2 linked regions of the Pleurocapsa sp. PCC 7327 genome follow. Each later gene encodes a partner of the first gene's protein in a complex. Links are inferred from orthologs where the notes say so. Each region holds a gene or a part of one and is shown in the gene's direction. Other genes may lie near its edges.

Evidence for each region.
Region 2: the proteins of prmC (region 1) and prfA are in contact, whole or in part, in a crystal structure (PDB 2B3T), measured with the Escherichia coli proteins. The link is inferred for Pleurocapsa sp. PCC 7327 from one-to-one orthologs.

What each region holds. Positions count from the first base shown.
Region 1 is NC_019689.1:2,862,351-2,879,434, reverse strand. What follows is about bases 6,513-9,368. They hold prmC (peptide chain release factor N(5)-glutamine methyltransferase), read left to right. Parts: upstream 6,513-7,417; coding sequence 7,418-8,320; downstream 8,321-9,368. Other genes in these bases: PLE7327_RS12760 (sensor histidine kinase KdpD), read left to right, coding at 8,962-9,368; PLE7327_RS12765 (L-threonylcarbamoyladenylate synthase), read left to right, coding at 8,349-8,948; PLE7327_RS12775 (Tic22 family protein), read left to right, coding at 6,634-7,416. Also shown: PLE7327_RS12810 (sodium:proton antiporter), read left to right, coding at 37-1,968; PLE7327_RS26160 (hypothetical protein), read left to right, coding at 2,066-2,188; PLE7327_RS12800 (MBL fold metallo-hydrolase), read left to right, coding at 2,242-3,882; PLE7327_RS12795 (DUF6679 family protein), read right to left, coding at 3,946-4,254; PLE7327_RS26155 (hypothetical protein), read right to left, coding at 4,292-4,426; PLE7327_RS12790 (alpha/beta fold hydrolase), read right to left, coding at 4,555-5,475; PLE7327_RS12785 (GNAT family N-acetyltransferase), read left to right, coding at 5,635-6,159; more of PLE7327_RS12760, read left to right, coding at 9,369-9,780; PLE7327_RS12755 (GNAT family N-acetyltransferase), read right to left, coding at 9,740-10,210; rpsJ (30S ribosomal protein S10), read right to left, coding at 10,635-10,952; tuf (elongation factor Tu), read right to left, coding at 11,105-12,334; fusA (elongation factor G), read right to left, coding at 12,434-14,509; rpsG (30S ribosomal protein S7), read right to left, coding at 14,663-15,133; rpsL (30S ribosomal protein S12), read right to left, coding at 15,309-15,686; PLE7327_RS12725 (iron-sulfur cluster assembly accessory protein), read right to left, coding at 15,812-16,141; PLE7327_RS12720 (cupin domain-containing protein), read right to left, coding at 16,404-16,799; PLE7327_RS12715 (DUF3747 domain-containing protein), read right to left, coding at 16,996-17,084. UniProt on the Escherichia coli protein: Methylates the class 1 translation termination release factors RF1/PrfA and RF2/PrfB on the glutamine residue of the universally conserved GGQ motif, i.e. on 'Gln-235' in RF1 and on 'Gln-252' in RF2.
Region 2 is NC_019689.1:3,749,532-3,759,658, forward strand. What follows is about bases 1-2,905. They hold prfA (peptide chain release factor 1), read left to right. Parts: upstream 1-847; coding sequence 848-1,963; downstream 1,964-2,905. Other genes in these bases: rpsI (30S ribosomal protein S9), read left to right, coding at 1-410; rpmE (50S ribosomal protein L31), read left to right, coding at 501-752; PLE7327_RS16890 (SGNH/GDSL hydrolase family protein), read right to left, coding at 2,119-2,905. Outside these bases: more of PLE7327_RS16890, read right to left, coding at 2,906-3,060; PLE7327_RS16905 (ArsC/Spx/MgsR family protein), read right to left, coding at 5,277-5,705; PLE7327_RS16910 ((2Fe-2S) ferredoxin domain-containing protein), read right to left, coding at 5,873-6,457; PLE7327_RS16915 (CBS domain-containing protein), read right to left, coding at 6,543-7,172; putative nitrogen fixation protein NifT, read right to left, coding at 7,421-7,624; PLE7327_RS16925 (nitrogen fixation protein NifZ), read right to left, coding at 7,779-8,045; nifV (homocitrate synthase), read right to left, coding at 8,032-9,165; PLE7327_RS16935 (DUF2949 domain-containing protein), read right to left, coding at 9,205-9,480; PLE7327_RS16940 (Dps family protein), read right to left, coding at 9,659-10,127. UniProt on the Escherichia coli protein: Peptide chain release factor 1 directs the termination of translation in response to the peptide chain termination codons UAG and UAA.

The sequences.
Region 1 (17,084 bases):
TAAACTGTCAGAGATGCGCCTGCGATCGATACGCCTATGGAAGGATCGTTTGAATTAACCCTGCAAATCGCGATTGCGGTTCTTGCAGGCATCAGCGCTCAAGTCGTTGCCGAATATCTGAAAGTTCCTAGCATTATTTTCTTGCTCTTATTTGGCATCTTGCTCGGACCAGACGGATTGAGCCTGCTGCATCCCCACCATTTAGGGGTGGGCTTAGAAGTTATCGTTGCTCTCTCAGTTGCCATTATTTTGTTTGAGGGAGGATTAAATCTCTCCTGGCGCGATTTGGGGCGCGTCTCCGGCAGCCTGCGCAATCTCGTCACTATCGGCACGCTCATCACCCTGATTGGCGGCGGAATGGCAGCTCATTGGCTGGCAGAATTTCCTTGGTCGATCGCGTTTCTCTATGCCTCGCTCGTCGTCGTGACGGGTCCGACAGTCATTAGCCCCCTGCTCAAACACGTGGAAGTAGATCGGCGAGTTGCCACCTTACTTGAGGGAGAAGGAGTACTCATCGATCCGGTAGGAGCCATTTTAGCCGTCGTCGTCCTCAACACGATCCTCAACAGCAACGCTACTCCGGTAGAAATCTTCAGCAGTCTGCTGCTGCGCTTGGGCATAGGAGCGGCAATTGGAGCCGCTAGCGGGTGGCTGCTCGGTCTATGCCTCAAGCGAGCCAGCTTTCTCTCAGAAGACCTGAAAAACTTAGTCGTACTGGCAGGTGTTTGGAGTCTATTCTGTCTGGCGCAAATGAGTCGCAGCGAATCGGGACTGATGGCAACGGTAATCGCGGGCATGGTTGTGAGAGCATCTTCCCTTCCTGAAGAGCGATTGCTCAGACGGTTTAAAGGACAGTTAACCGTCCTGTGCGTTTCCGTCTTATTTATTCTCCTAGCAGCCGACCTGTCGATCGCGAGTATCTTTGCCTTGGGATGGGGCAGCGTTCTGACCGTACTTGCCCTGATGTTCGTCGTTCGCCCGATCGCGATCGCTGTTTGTACCATCAACAGTGGTCTGAACTGGCGACATAAGCTATTTTTGGCATGGGTGGCTCCTAGAGGCATCGTCGCTGCCTCAGTCGCATCCCTGTTTGCCATTCTCTTGACCCAGCAAGGAATTAATGGTGGCGATGCCATCAAAGCCCTAGTTTTTCTCACCATCGTGATAACCGTTTTCGTAGGCGGATTGACGGCTCGTTGGGTCGCCGGTTGGTTAAAAATTACCTCCTCCGAGGCAACGGGAGCGGTCATTGTTGGCTGTAACCCCCTAAGCCGCCTGATTGCACGCCTGTTTCAGGAGTCGGGCGAATCCGTCGTGCTCATCGACACCGATCCCGAAGCTTGTCAAAAAGCTGCGGCAGAAAACTTGCCCGTTTTTCAGAGTAGCGCTCTCGACCCCGAAGTATTAGAAGAAGCCGGGGTTCACTCCATGGGAACCTTTATGGCGCTCACCAGCAATGGAGAAGTCAACTTAGTCCTAGCGCAGCGAGCCGTAGAAGAATTCCAGCCACCTCGCGTCTTGGCAGTCTTTCCCAGCAATAGCCAGAGCAGCGTGACTAATAAAGCCAAAGTGAATCAAGCTTTCATCGAGCAACTGTCAATCAAAACCTGGAATCAGTATCTTAACGACGGTCAAGTGAAGCTAGGCACGACGATTCTCAAAGAGCCGGGATTGGAGCTACAACAAGCTCACTTACAAACCCTAATTCGTGCTGGAGAACTGCTGCCGCTACTCGTTAAAAGGGACAGAAGCCTCCAGGTAGTCAAAGCGACCGAAGAATGGCTCTGTGGCGATGAGATTATTTATCTCCTACACGATCCCAGACCTCAATTGTTAAAACGCCTTTCTGGAGGAACGCCGTCTTCCCGTTTGGCGCTAGAAAAGCTGCCGAAAGTTGAGGAAGTACCAGTCGTCGTTACTGTCTCCGAAACGGCTCTAGAAAACATTGCCGAACCCGCCAAGTCTTAAATTTTTCTGTCAATCGGGACTCAAGAGCGATAACCTAAGAAAAAATAGCGAAAGCTATCATAGATAGTGGGAGTCTCGCAACAGGAAGAAAATAATTATGGAAGTAAAAATGGTCATGGCGATTCTGACAGGGCTTTTTATTGTTAGTTCTCTGTTTTTCGGCACTAAGAATGGGTTTTACGATTCCGATAATTATGACGGCAATGGCTCGGCTCACTAGCGAGTGACTGGCGAATTGAACGCTTGCTCCAGTTCTCCTCCGTCAACGACAACATGAGTAAACGTCGCTCAGCTCCCGCCGATCTCCAAGATGGTTTGTCCTGCTTTCCCTATGGAGTAGGGCACGGTAACGAGGGAGTGTGTTTGTTAGTGACGATGGGAGCACATCGCATCCTCCTCGACTGCGGTTTAGCCGATATCCAACCGCTTCAAACCGAAGTAAAATCGCCCGCCGACCTTGTTTTATGCAGTCACGCCCACGCCGACCACGCGCGGGGATTGCTAGCGCTTCACGAGGCTTTCCCCGAACTGCCTATCTACGCTAGCGAAGTAACCATTCGGCTTTTGCCGCTCAACTGGCAAGATCGTCCTCCTCAAGAGATTCGTCAATTTTGTCAAGCTCTTAAATGGCGATCGCCAGTTGAATTATTCGACGACTTGACGGTGGAGTTGTTTCCGGCGGGACATTTACCGGGTGCCGCTGCTATTTTCCTGACTTATAAAACTCCCAAGCGCGCCTACAAGCTTTTCTACACGGGAGATTTTTCGCTCTCAAACTTTCAACTGGTTGAGGGCTTATCTATCGAAGCGTTGCGAGGATTAGCGCCAGACGTGCTAATTATCGAAGGCAGTTACGGAACAACCCGACACCCTCATCGCCGCCAGCAGGAAAAGCACCTAATGGAGCGCATTTATCAAGCTCTCGTCAGCGGACAGAACGTTCTCTTACCAGTGCCAACTCTGGGGTTAGGGCAGGAAATCCTTAAACTGTTGCGCTCCCATCACCAGTTTACGGGTCGCGATCTCGACATTTGGGTCGATGGCAGCGTCGCGCAAGCGTGCGATATCTATCTGGAACTACTGCCTCAGTTTCCCATCGCCGTCCAAAATTTTGCCAAACACCAACCTTTGTTTTGGGACGACAGAATTTGTCCCCGAATGCGCCGATTTCCCAGCCAAAAACTTCCGATTTTTGGTCAAGCTCCTTGTATCGTGTTAACGGATAACGCGGCTAATTTAGAAGACTATTGTTATTCTGGCTCTGGTTCTTGGTTAATTTTGGTACCCGAACGTCCTGGCGGTTCCTCGGCAACTGATGCCCCACAGATTGCGACTCTCAAAAAGTCCCGCCAGATCGCTGTTGAAAGTTATTTTTTAGCCGAACACAGCGATGGTCGCAACACCACGCAACTCGTTCACAATCTGCGGCCCCAGCACGTTATTTTTATTCACGGTTCCCCTCTTTATCTAGCTGACTTGACATCTTTAGAGGAGCTACAAAATCGCTATCAACTCCATTCTCCTGCTGCTGGAACTTTCGTCGAACTTCCTATCGGCGATAAGTTTATGCAACCTGCGGCTCCCTCGCCAACTGTTTATGAAGGCGAGCTAAACGAAACGGGAACTAGCGTTACGATTACCCTCCCCGACGCAATTACTGAAGATCCGCGCTGGAGTAATTTTTCCGATACGGGGTTGGTAGAAGCTCGCTGGCAGGGCGAAGAGTTAGTGTTGAGAGGGTTATCCCAGCGCGAGCTTTTGAGTCAAAGTAGCGAAGTCAGACGACTAGAAGATGTTGATTGCTGCGGCACGTGCCGCTACTGGAGAAGCCAGCGCTGTTGGAATCAAGCTTCTCCCTTGTATGGATTTAAAGTCACGCCAGAGGGCTATTGTCCGGTTTTTGAACCACTTTAGCGATCGAATCTATTAGTTGTAGAGTTGTAGGGGCGATTTGAGAATCGCCCCTACACTCACCGTTCACTGTTCTGAGTCGGGATAGCGAGGATAAATTTGCTCGGCTTCAGGGCATTCGTCTGAAACTGCGATTTCAGAACTCACTCGCGAGACAGAAGCTAGCTTTTGACTGATAGCACCAATACTTTCTAGACGAATCATTTCTTCCCACGAACAAATTTCATCGTCTTCTTCTGTTTCATAGCGAATCGTTACCAAATCGCCTTCTAAACCGACAATGCGAGCGCTTTCAATCCAGCGTTGTTGATCCCGCAAGAAAATACAAACTTCGCGTCCTTCGGTACAGAGTTGATAAATCTTGCGGTGTAGCATAGGCTTCTCCTTAGCAGGTAACTCGTCACTAAAATTACTAAATTAGTCTAGGTTGTTCCAACTTAACATCTGGAACGGCGATCGGATCGCTTCTGGCTATGGGAATTTTTGGCTTTATCTTGACATGAGATGCGATCGCGCCAATCATACGAGCTAAATTACTTTGATGCAAGTGTATCGCGTGCTAGCAATACTTAAGTCAGTAATTTTGCAGAATTTCTAAGCATCTAACTGCTTGCTGCTTCAGTGTTAATAATAACCCTCTCCTAGCTGGCTTTGGATTGCCATCACCCAAACCCCCTACTTTGAACTATGTTCTATTAGGATCTTAACAATTTTTGCCCCGACAATTTCAGGTTGCTCTATCATCGACAAATGTCCGCAATTGGGAATCTCAATCACATTGCCTCCATTGGCGGTAAAGAGTTGGTGAAAGCTGGCTAAATGCCGAACGTATTTTGGTTCCATCACATTATCTTTGTTCCCAGCCAAAAAATAGACGGGCTGTTGAAGGCGAGAAACCAATTGGGGAAGTAAGTGTACTTCGGCTTCTGTTGTCGTATCTAGCAACGATCCGATTGCCGCTTCTCCATCTGCCCGGACGAAATCGATAACCCGCTGTCTCCCCCAATGGCGAGCAAGCGGACGCGCTACCATCATGCGAGCAAATAAAAGGTCAATCAAAGGCAGAGAAGATAACCAACGCGGTCTCAGTTGAATCAATTGTTGCCCAGCCGTGCGAAATCGTTCAAATTCTTCTTTAATGTAAATCCCTCCGCCGGAATTCAGGCAAATCGCGCCTTTGACGATTTCCGGACACAGGTCTGCTGCCCACAGCGCAATGCTACCCCCAAGAGAATGCCCTATCAGCCAAGCTTTCTTTATCGCTAATTTTTCTAACAAAATGCTCAAATCTTGAGCATAAGCGGCTAATGAATAACAGGAATAGCCCTTGCTATCTCCCTCCCCCAACTTACTCCACTGAGGATTCGAGCAACTTTTTTGATGAGCTTCAACTGCTACTGGCTGCGAATCTCCAAATCCCCTAAGATCGTAAGTCAAACATTGATAGTCCGGCGATAGACCCTCGACGAGCGGTTTCCAATAGTTGCGACTTAATAACCAGCCATGAATGAAGACTAGGACAGGATTATCTGAATTGGAAAAGAGAGGCGTAAGCTCGTAAGCGTGTGGTACTCCCAATATGTCTATAATTGGCATATTTTCATCCTATCCCAACAGAGAGCCATTTGCTCGCTAGAGGTAGAATAGACTAAGCTAGAAAATTTTATTCTCCTTACGAGTCTCAGAAAAATTTTTCCGGCTAAATTCAGTATAAATTAAAGAAAATTCTCAAGCAAAAGCAACAGCCGCATTGGCATGGTTTTTTGGAAACGATTATTTAGCAATTCGGAAACGGTTACGACCTCTGGAACAACTCAGTTCGATGGAGAATTGTTAGAGTTGACAGACGATCCTCTAAGTCAGTCTCGTATTGTATTTAGCACCGAACGAGATCTCGATCTTTACGAACTCGAAGAACTTTGCGATGCCGTCGGTTGGGCTAGACGACCTCTACGAAAAGTCAAAAAAGCCCTTGAATGCAGTTATCTAGTCGTCTCTATGTGGGAAGTTAGGAACAATAGGCGGCGTTTGATTGGGTTTGCTCGCGCTACGTCAGATCACGCTTTTAATGCCACGATTTGGGATGTCGTCGTCCATCCGACCGTTCAAAAACAGGGATTGGGCAAAGCTTTGATGAAATATACCATCAAAAAGCTCAGAAGTGATGATATCAGCAATATCACTTTGTTTGCCGATCCCCACGTGGTTGACTTTTATCGCCGACTAGGGTTTGTTCTCGATCCGGAAGGGATTAAAGGAATGTTTTGGTATCCCAACTAATTTCTGATTTTTAAATCCTTTTGAATTTGGGGCGATTTAGTCTATACTGGATGAAGCGACCGGGATGTAGCGCAGCTTGGTAGCGCGCCTGCTTTGGGAGCAGGATGTCGCAGGTTCAAATCCTGTCATCCCGATTACGGCTCGGAAAAATTGGTAAAAGAAACTTTCTGAGCTGGCATCAATCGAACATCCGTAAAACATGGAAATCTAAACTTCCAGTTGTTTACTATTTTTTTACAATTTTGTCCTAGGATACCCTAAGATCGGAGGGGAACTTTAGCTAGTCTCTCGAAGTCAGAAAGAAAAGTTGGTATTGAAAAAATGCCCGATTAATTCGCAATAAGCTCCTAGAAAACGTCATAGCGATGAAATTCTAGAAGACCTAATAAGCTATAGAGGATTTAGAGCTTAGTTAGTCAAAATTTTTCCGATAAATCATCTATATTTAAGCAAAAAATTTGAGGTAAAGCCATCATGAAGTCATTAATCCGTTGGAGTGCTACCCTGGGATTGGTCGGAAGTGCGATTTTAGGGGTTGGCTTTGGTCAAGCCGCTAAGGTATTGGCTCTTCCCCAAGACCAAATTATCAAAACTCTACAGCCAGTTCCAGTATTTACAATTGTGGACGCACAAGGCGCTCCTATAGTGAAACAGCACGAAAATAAACAGGTAACGGGAGTATTTATCAGCCAACAAGACGCCCAGAATTTTTTTCAACAACTGCAACAGCAAAATCCAGAACTGGCGAAGCAAGTTAAGGTTCAACCCGTATCTCTGGGAGAAGTTTATAAGTTCTCTCAGTCAATGGAAGGCAAACCCGACGGATTAAATATTGACTATGTGCCAATGAATGATGAAGTCGAGTTGGCAAAGCAAGTCATGAATCAAAATGGACAACAGTATCCAGAAGGGGTAGTGCCGTTATTTGTCGCTAGAGTTGGCAAAGAACAAGGGTATCTAATGATCGAACGGAATAACGAGTCAAGAATTCCCTTCTTTTTTGAAAAAGCACAACTGCAACAGTTGCTAGAGCGCTTCAAAAAGGAAAAACCCGATTTGGCTTCAACTGTGAAGATTGAAGTCATTCCTCTGGAAATTATGATTGCGACGATGAAAGAAAAGAATGACGAAATGCTAACTAAAATTGAGTTAGTTCCTTCTCAAGAGTCGCTACAATTTATTCAATCTACTATCCAAAACCGAGGTCAAGGTAATCCCCAAGGTCAGCCAGCCCCTCAAAATCAACAAAAGAAATAAATTGGAGTCGCTAACGGTATCGGGTCAAGAACTCGCTCTCTGGCGCGACCGAGCCAAGCAAGATGCGATCGCTGCTGGGGTTTCTCCCGATGAAGTCGATTGGTTGCTAGAGGAAGTAGCAGGTCTAGACAAACTATCACTTCGTTTGGAGTCTTTTAAGGAGCGATCGCAAATTCATCTGAAGCAACCTTTATCAGTCTTAACCGAACTATGGCAGCAACGCCTACAAGATCGCATGCCCGTTCAGTATTTAGTAGGTGTTGCTCCTTGGCGACATTTCTCTCTAAAAGTGGCGACCGGAGTACTGATTCCTCGTCCAGAGACGGAATTGCTCGTCGATATTGCCGTTCGTGCCATCCAAGCTAGCCCAACGCCAGATCTGGTTTCGGGATATTGGGTCGATTTAGGCACGGGAAGCGGGGCAATTGCCCTCGGACTTGCCGAAGCTTTGCCCGATGCCAGGATTTATGCCACAGACACGAGTGCAGAGGCTTTAGCAATTGCCCGACAAAACGCGATCGCGCTGGGCTTTGGCGAGCAAATTAAATTCTGCCAGGGTTCTTGGTGGTCGCCGCTAGAAGCGCTTAAAGGTCGAGTTAGCGGCATGGTATCCAATCCACCCTATATTCCGACTGCTGAGATAGCTCGTCTGCAACCGGAAGTCGCTCGACACGAACCTCGCCTAGCGCTCGATGGAGGTAGTGACGGTCTCGATTGTATCCGTCATTTAGTCGAAACAGCTCCCGATTACTTGCGCCCTGGCGGCATCTGGTTAATCGAAATGATGGCAGGTCAGGCCGAGCAAGTCGTGCAACTGCTCCAAAAGCGAGGCTGCTACGACAAGATTCAGATTTTCTGTGACTTAGCAAATATAGAACGTTTTGCTTTAGCGTATCGTTGTTAGTAGTTATTAATTCAACAACTAACAACCAATGCCCAAAGTTTCTCAAGTCGAACTGGTTCGAGAAGCGCTTGCGGGTCGAGTCGTCAGTTTTCCTACCGATACCGTACCCGCTCTCGCTGCGCTGCCAGAAAATGCGGCGCTGATTTTTGCTGCAAAAAGGCGCTCTCAAGATAAGCCGTTAATCCTGATGGGGGCTTCTGAGGAGGATTTATGGCCTTATGTAATGGGGACGCCTGAAGAATTCGCGATTTGGCAACAAGTCGTCGATCGCTATTGGCCGGGAGCATTAACATTAGTCTTGCCTGCTTCCGAGCGCGTCCCCACGGCAATGAATCCCACCGATCCAACAACGATTGGCATCCGCGTTCCCGATAGCAGGATCGCTCGCGCCATTCTAGCCCAAACCGGACCGCTAGCAACGACCAGCGCTAATTTTTCAGGAGAGCCGCCTTTAGAAACGATGAGTGCCATAGAAAATGCTTTTCCTGACGTTTTAACCCTCGATTGTGCCGAGTTAAACGACAAAAAACAGGGAAGCGGTCTTCCGTCTACAGTGGCAAAATGGACAAGAAAAGAGTGGAAAATTTTACGTCGGGGAAGCGTACAAATTCTAAATATAGAATTGTGAATAGCAGCAATTTATGAATGAGATAGAGGCGCTCAAAGAAGAATTAAAGCAAACTAAGTTAGCTTATCTCATGGCAACCCAGCTCGGTCAATTTAAAAGTGGTTTTTTGGCGAGAACGGCGCACGAGTTGCGATCGCCTCTAAGCAGTTTGATTGGTTTGCATCAGATAATTTTGTCTAATTTGTGCGATAATCCTCAAGAAGAGAGAGATTTTCTCGCGCAGTCCTATCAATCTGCCCAACAATTTCTCAAACTTCTCGACGAACTGATCGAAGTTTCTAAGATAGACTGTGGCGCGATCGAGCTAGAAATTCAACCCGTTTACTTAACTCAAGTCTTTTTAGAGTTACATCAGTTCACCTACTTACAAGCTAAGAATCGCAGACTCGATCTAGAAATTGTCTCGCCGCCGCCAAATCTTCGCGTAATGGCAGACTACCAGCGCCTTGTACAAATACTTGTTAATCTCGTAGATACCAGCATTAGCTACCTCAAAGAAGGTAGGATTCGAGTTGTAGCGATTGCCGAACGCGCGTCCACAGAAAAACTTGCAGGTTGTGTCGATCTCGATTGTCCCGTCAATATTTGGTGCGAACCAATCGATTTATTCCAATCTACATCAGAAACCCCATCGATGCCACAACCTAATTTGGAAGAAACTAGCTTCTTGGCTCAAAATCTTCAAATGTCCTCAGGAATGAAATTGTGGGTTGCTCAAACCTTATTAGAGGCAATGGGAGGAAAGTTAGAGGTTTTAGAGATATCTTCTTCACAAGCAACTGCTCAAAAGATTACACGGTTACGGTGTCGGCTTCCCATAGTTCTGGAATAGGTAGGGGACTAGCGCTTGGAAAGTTGTGTAACACCATAGTGGTTGTCCTATTTTCCTGAAAGCCTATCCGTTCGTAGAAGCTTTGTTGATGAGTGGTCATCAAATAAACTTTCTCAACGCGATTAAGCAAAGGATGACTTAATACGGTCTCTACCAGCTTGCGTCCCAATCCTAGTCCCCGATAATCTGGGTGAATGACGACATCCCAAATCGTAGCGCGATAGATGCCATCGGATGTAGCTCTGGCAAAACCGATGGTGCGATTTGCATCCCAAACGGTGACAACTGGATTGCTATTGTTAATTGCAATTTCTAGATCTTCTATTTTTCGCTCGCGCGCCCAAAATGCGGCTAGGTTAAATAATTCTTGTAACTGATAAAGATCGATCGCCGATCTTTGAGCGCAAAATCGAATGTGGCGGCAATCCATTGTTGATAATCCCTACGACCTGTGTCCGATTAATGATTCTGTTGGAATCTAATTAAGCTAACCTATTCGGGAATTACTGGCAGACGATTGTGGCGGCATCTTTTGACTTAATTATTGTTTTAGTTTAGCTAGTTTTAGGATGGCTATTGAACCATCTTGTACTGCTAATATTTTATGTAAATTGTAGCGAGTTTGACAGAAAAATCAAGCGAATCTGATTTAAGTTATCTGGATTTCTTGACTTTTAACTTATCGTACTGACAAATAATACCAACTAGATCCCCAGCTCTAGCAACCGGATACCATTCGCGTATTCAAACAGGATCTGATGTAGTCATGCCGAGCTAGCAAACAGTTAGTAGCTATTAGTTATGGTTGGTAAGAACCAACTAACATCTTCTACTAACTACTCGCTACTAACTCCTTACAATTTCACTTCAATATCAACTCCCGCGGGCAAATCTAGCTTCATCAAAGCATCGATCGTTTTTGAAGAAGGCTGATAAATATCAATGATTCGACGATGAGTACGAGTTTCAAAGTGTTCGCGCGAGTCTTTATCAACATGAGGCGATCGCAGGACGCAATAGATTCTGCGCTTGGTTGGCAAAGGAATTGGACCGATTGCTGTAGCGTTGGTTCTATTTGCCGTGTCTACTATCTTTTCACAGGAGGTATCGAGCAGGCGACGGTCAAAAGCTTTCAAACGAATGCGAATTTTTTGTTGTTGAAGGGTTGCCATTTTCTTTCTTTAAATTGTCAAGGTTCTGTTAATGGTTTGTCATTTGTCATTTGTTTATTTGCGACAAATAACCGTTTCAAGATAGTAATGGAGCAGACAAAGTATTTGACTTTTCGACACTTATCTGCTCCGACTGCTTTAAGTAAGTTGTTCTACTTAAGGATTTTCGATACGACTCCAGCGCCGATGGTGCGTCCGCCTTCGCGAATGGCGAAACGCATTCCTTGTTCGATCGCGATCGGGTTAATCAGTTCGACCGTCATTTTGATGCGATCGCCAGGCATGACCATTTCTACTGCGCTGCCATCGTCTGCGGTGTAGTCTTTAATCGTTCCGGTTACGTCGGTCGTACGCACATAGAACTGAGGGCGATAGTTCTTGAAGAACGGGGTGTGACGACCGCCTTCTTCCTTAGTCAGAACGTAAACCTCTCCCTCAAATTGCGTGTGAGGGGTGATCGAACCTGGTTTGGCGAGTACCATTCCCCGTTCGACTTCTTCTTTCTTAAGACCGCGAAGTAGCAGACCAACGTTGTCTCCAGCTATACCTTCATCGAGAGTTTTCTGGAACATTTCTACCCCAGTCACCGTAGTGCTGCGAGTATCCTTAATTCCCACTAATTCAACGGTTTCACCGACCTTAATTCTGCCGCGCTCGATTCTTCCGGTTGCTACGGTACCGCGACCAGAGATTGAGAACACATCTTCTACTGCCATCAAGAAGGGTTTATCGACTTCGCGTTCTGGCGTGGGAATATAATTGTCTACCGCTTCCATGAGTTTATAGATTTGGTCAACCCACTCATTTTCCCCTTTCTGAATTTTGGGATTAGCAACCATGGCTTCGAGTGCCTGGAGGGCAGAGCCAGCTACGATTGGAATTTCATCCCCATTAAAACCATATTGGCTCAGAAGCTCTCTTACCTCAAGCTCGACGAGTTCCAACAGTTCCTCGTCATCGACCATATCTTTCTTGTTTAGGAAAACAACGAGGTTAGGTACGCCTACCTGTCTTGCCAGGAGGATGTGCTCGCGAGTTTGGGGCATAGGACCATCAGCCGCAGACACGACTAGAATAGCACCATCCATCTGAGCGGCTCCCGTGATCATGTTCTTCACATAGTCAGCATGTCCGGGGCAATCTACGTGAGCGTAGTGACGATTTTCGGTTTCGTACTCCACGTGAGCGGTATTGATCGTGATGCCCCGAGCTTTTTCTTCGGGAGCCGCATCAATTTCGTCGTATTTTCTGGCTTTTGCCTTACCCTGTGCAGCTAAAGTCATTGTAATTGCTGCCGTTAAGGTCGTCTTACCGTGGTCTACGTGACCGATAGTACCAATGTTTACGTGGGGTTTAGTTCGTTCAAATTTTGCGCGTGCCATGAATTATCGTTCCTTTTTTGATTCCGCTTCACATTATCAGTTATCAGGTTTTACCAGTGACCTACAAAAAAGCAACTGGTCACTGGTTACTGGTCACTGTTAGGCGTTCCCTTTGTTTTTCGCAATAATCGTCTCAGCGACGTTGCGAGGTACTTCTTCGTAATGACTGAACTCCATTGAGAAGATACCTCGACCTTGAGTTTTTGACCGGATATCGGTCGCGTAGCCAAACATTTCTGCCAGAGGAACTTTAGCAGTAACCTTGGCTAAGCCAGCTTCGGAGTTCATACCTTCAATGTTGCCGCGACGAGAGTTGAGATCGCCCATAACATCTCCTAAAAAGTCTTCTGGTACTTCTACCTCGACCTTCATCATCGGCTCTAAAATTACTGGAGATGATTTCATGACTGCATCTCGAATTGCCATCGAACCTGCAATCTTAAATGCCATTTCATTAGAGTCAACTTCGTGATAGGAGCCATCTACTAAAGTAACTTTAATGTCAATTAGAGGATAGCCAGCAACAATTCCCGATTCACAAGCTTCTCTGACTCCGTTCTCAACGGCTGGTATGTATTCTTTGGGGATTGCCCCCCCAACGATCTTGGAGACAAACTCGAATCCGCTCGCCGGTTCGCCTGGTTCGACTTCGATTACAGCGTGACCGTATTGACCTTTACCGCCGCTCTGCTTGATGTATTTACCTTCGGCTTTGGCAGGCTTGCGGATAGTCTCGCGGTAAGCCACTTGAGGTTGACCCACATTCGCTTCTACTTTATACTCCCGCAGCATTCTGTCAACGAGAATCTCTAAGTGCAACTCGCCCATTCCAGCAATGATGGTTTGGTTTGTCTCTCGATCGACGCTGACGCGGAAAGTCGGATCTTCGTCAGCTAGCGCCTGAAGAGCCTTAGAGAGCTTATCCATGTCTTGCTTGGTTTTTGGCTCTACTGCTACCGAGATAACGGGTTCGGGAATAAAGAGCGATTCTAAAATGATGGGATTTGCCTCGTCGCAGAGGGTATCTCCCGTGGTTGTGTTCTTCAAACCAATAGCCGCACCGAGATCGCCCGCGCGCAGTTCTTCAACTTCAATCCGCTCGTTGGATTTGAGGACGACTAGGCGAGAAATTCGCTCTTTTTGTTGTTTGGTGGAGTTGTAGACGTAACTGCCTTTTTGCAAGACTCCAGAATATACTCGCAAGAAGGTTAAACGTCCGAAGGGGTCAGCAGCTATCTTGAAAGCCAGTGCCGAGAAAGGTTCGTTATCGTCAGCCTTTCTGACTGCTTCGGTTCCATCTGGCAGAACGCCCTTAATAGCAGCAACTTCTGTGGGAGATGGCAGATAATCGACTACTGCGTCGAGTAGCAACTGAACGCCTTTGTTCTTAAAGGCGGAACCGCATAACATCGGTACGATCGAGCCGGCAATCGTCCCTTGGCGCAACCCTCTCTTGATTTCTTCGACGGTTAGTTCTTCGCCTTCTAAATACTTTTCAATCAGCGCTTCGTCGGTTTCTGCTACCGCTTCGATCAGCTTAGTGCGATATTCTTCTGCCAGCTCTTTCATATTTTCAGGGATCTCGGTATCTTCATAGTTCTTACCGAGGTCGTCTTTGTAGATTCTGGCATTCATCTGCACGAGATCGACAATTCCCTGGAAATCGCTTTCTGCGCCGATGGGAATTTGAATGGGGACGGCGTTCGCTCTCAGGCGATCGCGCATCTGCTCGTATACTTTAAAGAAGTTCGCTCCGGTGCGATCCATTTTGTTGACGAATGCAATCCGAGGCACTTGATAGCGGTCTGCTTGCCGCCATACAGTTTCAGATTGGGGCTGGACACCTCCCACCGAACAGAATACGGCAATTACACCGTCTAACACTCGCATGGAGCGTTCGACTTCGATAGTAAAGTCCACGTGACCGGGCGTATCGATAATATTAACCCGGTGGTCTTTCCAGCTCGTACTGATGGCGGCAGCAGTGATGGTGATGCCGCGCTCCCGTTCCTGCTCCATCCAGTCAGTAATAGCAGTCCCTTCGTGGACTTCGCCCAATTTATGAGCGACTCCCGTATAAAAGAGAATTCGTTCAGTTGTTGTTGTCTTGCCCGCATCTATATGCGCTGCGATACCTATATTGCGCACTCTCTCCAGCGGGATGCTACGTGCCACAGCTACCTCCTTTGTCTTGCCCAGCAAATATTAATCGTATCGTTAGGATTTGTTTACACCCTTTACAATTCTATACTTTTCTTTGTTGAAATTATTCAACGTCGTAGAGGAGGTGACCGTACCTCCTATTTTTAGAACTAGATTAGGCAGATTTTAGTATCTGTAATGAGCAAATGCTTTATTTGCCTCAGCCATCCGATGAGTTTCTTCTCGTTTTTTAATAGCTCCCCCGGTTTCGTTGGCGGCATCCATAATTTCATTGGCAAGTTTGCTTGCCATCGTCTTACCGCCTCTGTTGCGAGAATAATTAATCAGCCAGCGCAAGGCTAGGGTTGTTCCCCGTTCCGGACGCACTTCCATTGGGACTTGATAGGTTGCACCTCCAACGCGACGCGCCTTGACTTCCACTAGCGGAGTTAGATTTTTAATCGCTTTCTCAAATAATTCTATGGGATCGCTACTCGTTCGTTCTCCTATTGTTTTTAGGGCATCGTATACGATGCTAGAAGCCAGCGATTTTTTACCGCTTTTCATGACGCGCCGAATTGTCATATTAACAAGACGGCTATTGTATACGGGATCGGGGGGGATGGTGCGTCTTTTGTGACTAGATCGACGAGACATTGCTACTCTTTATCCTCGTATTGTTTAGAAATATTAGGAAGCTAGTTTTTGAGGTAAACAAACTAATTTTGCCTCCAAGCATTAATCTTGTCTTAAAACAAGATTGCTTAAGGCTGAGCTAATTATATTGTCTAATTAAAAATTAGACGACTCGACTAGGATTAGAAGAAATTAACTAAGCAGATTTTGGACGCTTAGTTCCGTATTTTGAACGACCTTGCTTGCGATCTTTAACCCCTGTCGCATCCAAAGTTCCGCGAATGATATGATATCTGACACCGGGCAAGTCTTTAACGCGACCGCCGCGAATGAGAACTACGGAATGTTCTTGTAAATTATGACCGATGCCGGGAATATATGCTGTTACTTCAAACCCTGAAGTCAAGCGAACCCTTGCTACTTTTCTCAAAGCGGAGTTGGGTTTTTTCGGCGTGGTCGTGAATACTCTGGTACAAACGCCTCGACGCTGCGGGCATTGCTTGAGCGCCGGAGATTTGGTTTTTTTGTTAAATTTAGCTCGTTCGCTGCGAATAAGCTGCTGAATAGTGGGCATGAGTTACTCGATAAAAGTTAGAACAAACTCCCAGTCAAAATGAAAATGGTTGACAAATTTCCATCCTACCGACATTAGAGCAGTTGTGTCAACCATTTTTATTAAAATATGCATTACGCGGCTTCCTAGACAGCGCAAGAGAAGGACAAAGCACAACCGCAAGTCGAAGCTGCATTGGGATTTTGAAAGCGAAAGCTACCTCCCATCAAGTCTTCGGCGAAGTCTAGCTTGAGATCTTTGAGGTAGGAATCGCTTTTCTCATCGACTAGGATAGAGATGCTTTGACTTTCGTAGGTGCGATCGCCGCTATGGGGCGTGTCGCAGAAGTCTAGTATATAGTATAAGCCGGAACATCCGCCCGTTTGCACGCCTAGACGAAAGTAGCTGCCAATTTTTTGACGACTTGCTTGCAAGCGCCTGATTTCATTGGCAGCAGCTTGAGTGAGATGGATCATTTATCGGTGATTAGTTATCAGTTACCAGTTACCAGTTATTCTATTTAATTTTGGATGACTATCGCTACGCTCAACATGACAGAGTCGAAGCCACCTCCGCCGCTCAATTGGCGGAGTATCTTCGACATTCTATACTTTTTAGACAACCTGTTAGTAGGGACGAGTTTATCGAAAAACGCTAGAGACTTACCTACAGTTACTGTCAAAAACCCGCCCGTACAGTGGTTAGTTTCCTCCTATCTTCCCTTGCTTCTCTATCTCTCTACTTGCGAGCATAGTCATCTTGGAAGCGAATGATGTCGTCTTCTCCCAAGTATTCTCCGTTTTGAACTTCGATGAGAATTAGCTTAATTACGCCTGGATTCTCCAGACGGTGTGGAGTACATTGAGGGACGTAGGTAGATTGATTGGCGCCTAAAATTTCTTCTTTATCTCCACAAATTACCCTAGCCGTACCGGAGACAACGATCCAGTGTTCGCTACGGTGATGATGCATCTGTAAGCTTAAGCGATGTCCCGGATTGACTTCAATACGTTTAATCTTATAGCCAATTCCTTCTTCGAGGGTCGTAAAAGATCCCCAGGGACGGATTTCGGTCGCTGCTACTCCCGTTTGCGTTACGGAGGTGAGCAGAGAAACTTCTTTGGACTGAACCATAGTTTGCTCCATAAACAACGTCGATCGCGAGACAATCAGAACTAACAGAGTGATAAATCACCTTAGCATAAGATAACAATAGGCACAGGAAAGTTGTCATCTGGGTAACAAACAATTCGCGCGATCTTTATCAATTCTTCACATTAAAGGCGCGGTCTAGTAGCCTATTAATTCCGTTTGCCTACACCGTTTTCATTCAGTTGGTCGGTTGCTGGGGATTTGAATTGACACAGTTAAGCATTCGCAAAGTGGCTGCTGCTGCGTAGTTACGAAAGGCGGGAGCGT
Region 2 (10,127 bases), 880 kb from region 1 along the record:
AAGCAACAGAATCTCAAGATAAAGTCGTCTATTGGGGAACGGGTCGCCGTAAATCTTCTGTGGCAAGAGTTCGTCTCGTTCCCGGCAGCGGACAGTTGATTGTCAATGACAAACCCGGAGAGATCTACTTCAATAGAATCCCCGGTTATCTACAAGTTATTAAAGCTCCTTTGGAAACCCTGGGTCTAGAAAATGAATACGACATTTTAGTCAAAGCCCACGGCGGCGGACTGACAGGACAATCTGATGCTGTTAAACTAGGAGTAGCTAGAGCTTTATGTCAACTCGCGCCAGAAAATCGCCAACCGCTAAAAATTGAAGGGTATTTAACCCGCGATCCCCGCGCTAAAGAGCGCAAGAAATACGGCTTGCACAAAGCTCGTAAGGCACCTCAATACTCTAAGCGATAAAATTAAATTGTCATTTGTCATCGGTCATTAGTCATTCGTAAAAAAACAAAGGACAATTAACAAATGACAAGGGACAAATAGGAAATAACTATGCCAAAACCTGACATTCATCCCACTTGGTATCCAGAAGCAAAAGTCATTTGTAATGGCGAGGTCGTCATGACCGTTGGCTCCACCAAACCCGAAATTCATGTCGAGGTTTGGTCGGGCAATCATCCCTTCTTTACCGGAACGCAAAAACTGATCGATACTGAAGGACGAGTCGATCGCTTCCGCCGCAAATACGGAACGCTCGGTAAAACCGACCAGAAAAATAAAGCTTCTAATGCAAAAGAAAAATAGCGGCTCGATTGACTTGTCTTGACCCAGCAGAAATTCTGCTGGGTTAGCCCTGTCTATCGCTCAGTCGAGCTATTTTTGTATTAGGAGCAACTTCCATGGCTGAATCTTACTTACTCGAAAAACTACAATCCGTCGAACAAACTTTTAAAGAATTGACCCGCCGCCTTGCCGATCCGGATATCGCCACCAATCCAGAAGAGTTGCAGCGAGTCTCGAAGGCGCGTTCTTCTTTGGAAGAGACGGTTAATACCTACGAAACTTGGAAAAAAACCAAGGAAGACTTAGCCGGAGCCAGACAAATTCTGAAAGAATCTGGCAGCGATCCAGAATTAAGGGAAATGGCTGCTCTAGAAGTCGAAGAATTAGAGGAAAAATTAGCCCAGCTAGAAAAACAGCTCAAAATCTTACTCTTGCCTCGCGATCCCAACGATGATAAGAACATCATGCTAGAAATTCGCGCTGGGACTGGCGGGGACGAGGCAAGTATTTGGGCGGGCGATTTGGTGCGTATGTATTCGCGTTATGCTGAGTCCCAAAATTGGAAAGTTAAACTCGTCAGCGAGTCGCTAGCCGAATTAGGAGGTTTCAAAGAAGCCATTCTGGAAATCCAAGGCGATCGCGTTTATAGCAAACTAAAATTTGAAGCGGGCGTTCACCGAGTTCAGCGAGTGCCTGTCACGGAAGCAGGCGGACGAGTCCATACCTCAACGGCAACAGTAGCGATTATGCCAGAGGTGGATGAGGTAGAAGTCGAGATCGATCCCAAAGATATCGAAATAAAAACGGCGCGTTCTGGCGGTGCTGGAGGACAAAATGTTAATAAGGTGGAAACAGCAGTAGACTTGATCCACAAGCCGACCGGAATCAGAATATTCTGTACAGAAGAGCGATCGCAATTGCAAAACCGCGAGCGAGCCATGCAAATTTTGCGAGCTAAGCTCTACGAAATGAAGCTGCAAGAACAGCAAGAAGCAGTGACTTCCATGCGGCGATCCCAGGTGGGAACGGGAGCGCGGTCGGAAAAAATCCGCACTTATAACTACAAAGACAATCGCGTCACCGATCACCGATTGGGACAAAACTTTAACTTAGCCGCTGCTTTAGAGGGAAACCTAGAAGACATGATTCAGGCTTGTATTGCTCAGGATCAGCAAGAACGTCTAGAGGAATTAGCCACTTCTCCTACAACGGCTGAGGTATTGAGTAATTGACGCTCTGTTAACCTAGGCATGGGAGTCACCTCCCCATGCTTGGCTCCAGGAACTGGACATGAAAGTTGCCCCTTCATCCGGCTCCTCTCCGCGTTGACCCTTGTCATAGGTACTAATATCAATTTTTACTTCTATCTGTAAAATTTTTCCGATCTCTAAAGAACAGATGAGGCAGCTTCACCTAAAACGCGGTGAATTGCGGCGGTAGGGTGAACATTGTCCCAAAAGAGATACTGGTCTGGATTTGCACCACTTGCAGGAGCTACACTCAAAAATGGTCGATCCACAACGGTAAGCCCAAATCTCTGCGGTTTGGCGATCGCGCGATCGAACAAACTGTTAACGTCAAACAAGGTTATATTGACATCATCAGGTAATTTTTTTTCTAACTTATCTAAGTTTTTTGCCAACAAACTATTGTGTCTGTTGCTTATCTTTGTAAGAGCCTCGGAAGAACGGACAATCTTTTCGCCGAATACGTCCCCTCCTGTGAGTGCGCCTGGAGTTCTACCCAAATCGGGCAAGTTGGGGATGAGAAAATCACGTCCGCCGCGTTGGTAAAGAGATTTGATGCTGTCTGTGATATTCTCGACGACATCTTTGGGTTTGGCACTTGAGTCAAAGAAATAATCGTTTGCCCCACCCCAAATAACAAATAGGTCATTGGCATCAGCCGATTTTTGGAAGCGGTCGTGGTCTTGAGTAAACTGAGCTACCTGATCTACCACTGTTGGCAACAAACCGCGATTGCCCGTGTTTCCTTCCGTTTCCGTGCCTCCATAGGCAAAGTTGACGCTTCGATCTATAGTTTTGCCGTCGAAAGAGCCAGTCACGGATAAATCGGTAGAAGCGGTAAGATCGTCTACTCCCAAATTCTGTGCCAGAATTTCTACCCAAGTAGATCCGTTTGTAAAGCGTCCGTTGAAGTACGGAGGACTAGGAGGTGCGCCGATAAGTTTAAATGTGTTTCCTATATCAGAGAGACTATCTCCGAAAATGTAGAGATCGTCAATGCCGTTTGTTTCCGAACTCGCCAATCCTACAAGAGGCTCATTACTTTCTAAGCCAGTGAGATTATCGTTATTGTTTTCCGGCATTTTTGTTTTTTTAAGGAAAAATCACGAAAAATATATCATATGTCGGAATTTTTAGGACTATTTTTAAATTATGATTCTGATTAGTTAAATTTACTTTCTTAAGCTGCTTTTATTGATACTTTAAGTTGCATAATTGCAAACTAGCAAATATGTAAATTAGTATCTGGCAAGTAAAACAATAGAGCCTCTAGAAAAATACTATTCATCAGACTCGCACCAAATATAGGATCCCCGAAGAAAGGCTTTCTAAACTCGTTCCCAGGCAGCAGCCCCTTTATCGAGAAGAGCGCGGTTCTAGCTTGAAAAAACAAGAGGTAAAGATGGAAATTGAGGATTTAATCTTCGATATTTCACTTAATTCTTTTGACAATAAAAAAAGGCGATCGCAGCCAAACCCGATAAAGATTTCCCATGCGATCGCCAATTTCGAGCAATTCAGTTAAAACCTAGTCAGAATGTAGAGCAGCGAGAAAAGGATAATCCAGATGATATCGACGAAGTGCCAGTAGATTTCTGCCATTTCTACGCCGACGTGTTTAGCAGCATTATAGTGACCTTGACGGCGCGATCGCCACAATACGTCCAGGATTAACAAAACCCCAATAGTAACGTGAAGGCCGTGAAATCCAGTCATCAAGTAAAAACAGTTGGAAAAGATATTAGTCGTCAACCCATAACCGAGGGTTAGATATTCGTATACCTGACCAGCTAGGAATACAATCCCCATCAGGGCAGTAACGATACGATATACCAAAGCCACAACCCACCAACATCTCCTTTCTTGATGGCTACATCGCCTTGGTAGATGACGAAACTGCTAGACACCGGAATAATTGTATTGATTGCAGGCAATAATAACTCGACTTCGGTTCCTTCTGGAGGCCAATTGGCAGCCGCACATCGGTAAATTAATTAGGCAGCAAACATCTCCCCAAACATTAAAGATTCAGAAACCAGGAAGACGAGCAACCCCAGTACTCGATAATCGGGATGTTCTGCATGAGCAGTAGCTGCAATGGCATGAGGGGTTGAGGAGTTGGAAATTATCGGAGATTCAACAGTCGATCCTTGCATAGATTTCTTTTGTTGTTTGATAGTTGAGAGTAGTTAGTAGTTAGTGGGAAGCTTTAAACTAACTACTAACCAATAACTAATTAATTCTTTAACTCCGAACTTACTTCTGAGAGTATCTCCGATACGGATTCGCTTTCGTCAACGCTGAGGCTGTCAATGCCATAATCGTAAGGCCCTGCCCAGAGAACAGGAGGTTCCTCAAAGTTTTCGATCGCGGGTGGAGAAGTGGTTTGCCATTCCAGAGTCAATGTCTGCCAGGGATTGCGACCCGCAACTTCCCCAGCTCTCCAACTCCAGAGAATATTAACAATGAATGGCAAAACGGAGATGCCCAAGATATAGGCACCATAGGTACAAATCTCATTAAGTGGCGTAAATTGCGGGTCGTACATGGCTACCCGTCGCGGCATTCCTTTCAATCCGAGTTCGTGCATCGGCGAAAAGGTGAGGATGGTGCCGACAAAGGTAAGAGCAAAATGAATGCGTCCCAAAGTTTCGTTGAGTTTGCGTCCCGTCATTTTGGGGAACCAGTGATAAATTCCCGCGTAAATGCCAAAGACGGAACCGCCAAAGAGGACGAAGTGAAAATGAGCGACCACATAGTAAGTGTCGCGAACGTGAACGTCAAAGGGAGCAGTTCCCAGAGTAACGCCACCGATCCCGCCGAAGACGAACATTGCCAGCAAACCGATCGCAAATAGCATGGCACTGGTAAAGCGAATTTTACCACCCCAGATTGTAGCGACCCAACTGAAGATTTTTACGCCCGTAGGCACGGCAACCATCAGGGTAGAAATGGTCAAGAACATCCGCATCCAAGGTGGGGTGCCGCTGGTAAACATGTGGTGTACCCACGTTGGGCTATTAAAACCGGAGATTGGTTATCGTCTCATCGTCCTCTCAAGGTTAAGAAACATGGACGACAGCAAGCTAGCGTTTTTCGTTATGGCTTTGATTATCTTCGCTCTATTTTCACTGATTTGGATTTGAAATCCAACGACTTTCTCTACTCTTTACAATTTTTGTCCTGTACTTAAAGAAAAGTGGGAGAGATAAGGAGGATGCGGAAGATGATTAGACCACATGTGGCACTCTAACAAGCAGAAATTTAGATGAGAAATCCAGGGACAAATGACAAATGACTAACCCTTAGTAGGACAAGGAGTTTGTTCGTGAGAGCGAGGACAAGTTTCTATATCTCCAATCATACTAGGTTCGGGTGTTAACCCAATCCAAGCATCAATTTGTTCGGGATTGAACCCGACTTGACGAATTTTTCCTACCTGAATTAACGGACGACGAATTAACAGAGAATCTTCTATCATCAATTTCAAGGCAGTTGGCTCGTCTAACTCTAAAGGATTAATCTCTCCTGATTTGATACGAGGTGCAGTGTAATTGAACCACTCACTAACAGGTAAATTGCCAAAAAATAGACGCAAATTTTCTGGTTTCCAAGGTTCTTTTAATAAATTATGAACCTCCAACTTATGTCCAGCAGCATATAGTAAAGCTTTCTGCTTCGCATTATTAATACAACCAGGTTTTTCGTAAAAAACTACTTTAGCCATAACTCACCTCAGTTTTGGATTGACAGGTATTTATCCAACAACCCGCCTGCCAATTAATTAGCAGGCTAATAGCAAAAGTTCTCTCAAGAGAACTGCTTATAGCACTGAGTCCATTTAAATAGACTTTAGCTATGAGCAAGGAAATTAATTTCCTTGCAGGTAATCGTTTACTTACAAGAAATGCAGAAATGCTTCTCCAAAAACGAAAGAATACTATCAAGATCCATGCGATCGCAGCGAGTTTCTTTTTCTCCTGGCATTAAAATAAAATTTGGCGCTTTTTTACAGCGTTTTTGACAGCCAGTTCGTTCGATCTCGACATGATTTTGCAATCCTAACTCAGACAAAGCTTGTTCTATTTTTTCATGTAAATGCTTGCCCCCTCGCTTGAGACAGCCTGACTTGTGACACACTAAAATTTTGGCTTTAGATTTACCTTTTTTGGAATAGCTAATTTCTTCAAGATTGTCTGGCATTGGTTCGCTTTGGCGGCTGAGGTTAATAATTCGAGTAGCTTTGAGTTTATGGATGCCTGTCTCTGGTTTTAAGGTTTCATCGCCGATAATTTTAAGGCGATCGCCAGGAACAATATTTAAATCTACAATTTCCCGTCGTAATGACTTAGATAGCTTAATAGGAAATCGCTCCTCGCCAATCGCAATGCGCACATATTTGGGCGTACCTTTCGACCAATCGAGAAATTGAATAAGTTCCCCTTCGACTTGAAATTGAAATTTCGTTTGTGGCAACATAGTTGTCTCTAAGGAGGTAAGAGTTTGCGCTCGCCTTGTTTTTTTCCCGAGGCGGGGATTGCCCGCCCCAGGTTTTTATACCTAATTAGGTTGTCGTTTCAAGTACCTGATGGCGCACTTGCAAAATTTCTGGATGTTCTTGACAGAACGCCTGGAAAGGTGTTGTATCGGGAATGACTGTTCCTTCTTGATAAGCTGCCTCAGCTTCCAAGTCTTCTACCAAAGCCCAAGCATCAATGCATTCCTGAGAAGTTGCGCCTTTTGCCGCACTAATTGCTTTTGCTTCCTCGATGGCTTTTTCCAGTTCTCGCCGCAATAGAGGGACTTTAGGATTTTCCAAGAAATCGCCTTTAAAAAGAATGTCGCTCTCTGAGACTATGCCCAATAGCCCGCCCTGAATAACGGGAGCAATGCGAATGCCCGTATTGGCAAACAGTCGCGCTACATACTCCACGCCCAGATCGGGGTTAACTACAATACAGGGCTTGGTCATAATTTCGTAGACGCGAATTGTTTGGGGATCTTTCCCATAAGCAATTACTTTGCTGACAATATCGGAGTGAGTAACGATGCCATAAGCATCTTGACTATTGCGAAGATCGACAATTAGCGCCCGCAGTTCTTTAAACTTCATCAATTTTACTGCTTCTGCTATTGTCGCCGAACCTCGAATGGTGGCTACATCATAACTCATGATATCGGATGCCCTCAGCATAGAATTAACTCCTCTCAAAATTTGAGCATTGAAAAAATTGGCGTACTCAACTGCCAGTAACTAAATAGATCGCCCCACTCAGAATCTAAAGTTAAAGAATATGACGGGGTGACAAGCAATCTGAAATCTTGGCAAGGCAGAAAGCAGAAGGTAAGAACTTCAGGAGTTTTAGAGTCATCTCATCCTCAGCATTTATGCGCAAAATCAATCGACTTCAGAAAGGATGTCACCCTGCCAGATTCAGACTTTTATGCGATTTTCCTTGCTTCAGTCGTTATTGGTAACTTTAACGGTTCTTCGAGTTTAGAAAACAGAAGTTCCCAACCATTTGCTAAGGTCATCAGTATGCCCTCTTGCATTACAGTTTCTTTGACAACTTCTTCTTCTAAATCTTTTTTAGGCACGTAAACCGACAAGTGTCCGGCAGGATTTTTGTGCAACATTACTTTCATGGCAATCTCCTTTTTCAGTTAATATTTGTCCTTTGTCCAAGGTCATTTGTCATTTGTCATTTGTCACTTATCCAATATCATTTGTCTAGTATCGAAAGTCCTTTGTTTTTACTTCCGACTTCCGACTTCCGACTTCAACAATGACCAATGACGATTAATCAACGGCTTCCAATTCCTTTGTGCGGCAACCGACGACTACATCGCGATCGATAAAATGCACCGCATAGATGTAATAGCTTTGCAAATAAGTACCGATGCTGACGACGTAGCCTTCATCTCCTTTTTTGGCGAGGACTTCACCAATGTCTCTACCGGGAAACGTTCCGTCATTGCGAATTAGCTTGCGAACCCTAACTTTCTGTTCCATGTTGAAAGCTGGGGGATCGTCTAATTCGATTTCTCCTGGGTTATACAATCCCATTGGCTATACTCCTTTTCGGGACGATATCGAGCAATTCTTCTACGGTTAAACTGCGTTTGAGATTGACTGACATATGTCTGACGGCATCAATAACGGATTGCGCTTCTTCTCTGGTTAAGGTGATGCCATGCTCTTTAAGAAGCGTCAATACTAGATGTCTTCCCGAATGCTTGCCGACGACTAAGCGGCGTTTCCAACCAACTTCATCTGGTGAAAAAGGTTCATAAGTGGCGGGATTTTGCAAAACGCCGTGGGCATGAATGCCGGACTCGTGAGCAAAAGCATTTTCACCGACGATCGCTTTCCAGGGAGAAACGGGACAACCGGACGCGGCGACGACGAATTGAGATAATTCTCGCAATCGCTCGGTTTTGATGCCCAAGTCAACGCCATAGATGCGTTTGAGTGCCATGACGATTTCTTCTAGGGCAGCATTTCCCGCTCTTTCGCCCAATCCGTTGACAGTTGTATTGACGGATGTCGCTCCCGCACGCAGCCCCGCTAGGGCGTTGGCAGTGGCGAGTCCGAGATCGTCGTGGGTGTGCATTTCAATGGGAATTGACAGCCATTTGGTCAGTTGGCTGACTTTTTCAAAGGTAGTCACGGGATCGAGAATGCCTACCGTATCGCAAAAGCGAAACCGAGAAGCGCCCCACTCTTGAGCAGAGAGTGCTACATCGAGAAGGAAAGTTTCGTCTGCACGAGAAGAGTCTTCTCCGCCAACGGATATCCACAAACCGCGATCGCAAGCATAGAAAATTGCCTCTCGCAGGCGATTGAAAATCAGTTCGCGATTGCCACCAAATTTAGCTGCAATCTGAATTTCTGAGACAGGAACGGAGATATGTACCCGTTGCAAACCACAGGCAATAGAAGCTTTAACATCGGAGCGAACAGCTCGATTCCAGCCAATTAATCGAGCGTTCAGCCCCATTTCTACAATAGCGGAGATTGCCGTAGCTTCAGAACCGCCCATTGCCGGAATGCCGACTTCGAGTTCAGAGATGCCGATCGCATCGAGCAGCGTAGCTAGGGCAACTTTTTCTTCTAGGGTAAAGGCAATTCCTGCGGCTTGTTCCCCATCCCGTAGCGTCGTGTCATTAATTTGAATCGAATTCATTATTGCTCCCTAATGTGAAAGCGGACAGGTAAAGCCTCTTCAGTGGAAGGCGGCTATGAGAGGACAGATTTTGGCTTTTTTGCCTTCTGCTCTCTCAAGCAAATGTTTTACGCCTAATGCAGCTTGACTGTCGAACCAATCAAAGATTCGCTGTAGCTGTTCTAGGGAAATAAAGCCATACTGCCAGAGGAGCATGGCTAAGGGATCGTTGGATTGTTGCCTTTTTTCTGTGACCATCGCCAAGTCTGCCTTGGGGATGGCAAGTTCTTCATGCAAAAATTGATGAAATTCCGTAAGTGAAGAATTGGATTCCATGACAGCACCATTTTCAGTTACCAGTTACCAGTAGAGACAAACGGCTGTTTGCTCGTACAGTTACTAATGATTTAAAGGGTGAGAGATGAAGTGTGGATTTGACTTAACCTTATGTTGAACTCGTTTTATCTTTCTCCTTCAATTCTTCATCCTTGATTCTTTATTGGATAACCGATCGCTATCTAGCAAGTTTGACAAAGCTTACAGTCAAGCTATCTTCTGCGAGGAAGTGTTCGAGATGGAAAGCTCTGTCTTCGGTTGCGAGCAGGATTTGTTCGTAGAGATAGCGAGTAGCGCGATCGCCCACGCTTTCGGCTTGATTGGCTTGACGGCGAATTAAGTTAATGACGGCTTGTTCGGCTGCTAGATCGTGTTCTAGCATCTGACGCGCCCTAAAAATACCATCTTCTTCTTGGGTAAAACAGCACAATTCGGCAAGTTTGCCAAAGCTGGCGACTGGCGTACCGCCCAAACCATTCAAGCGTTCTCCAATATCGTGAACGTGGTCTGCAACTGCCCCATAGCTGTCTTGGAAAAACTGATGTAATTGATAAAATTCAGACCCCTCAACGACAAAATGATGTTTTTGGTATTGGAGATAAAGGGCTTGGAAGCTTGCTAGAGCAATATTTAAGCCTTCGCAAACG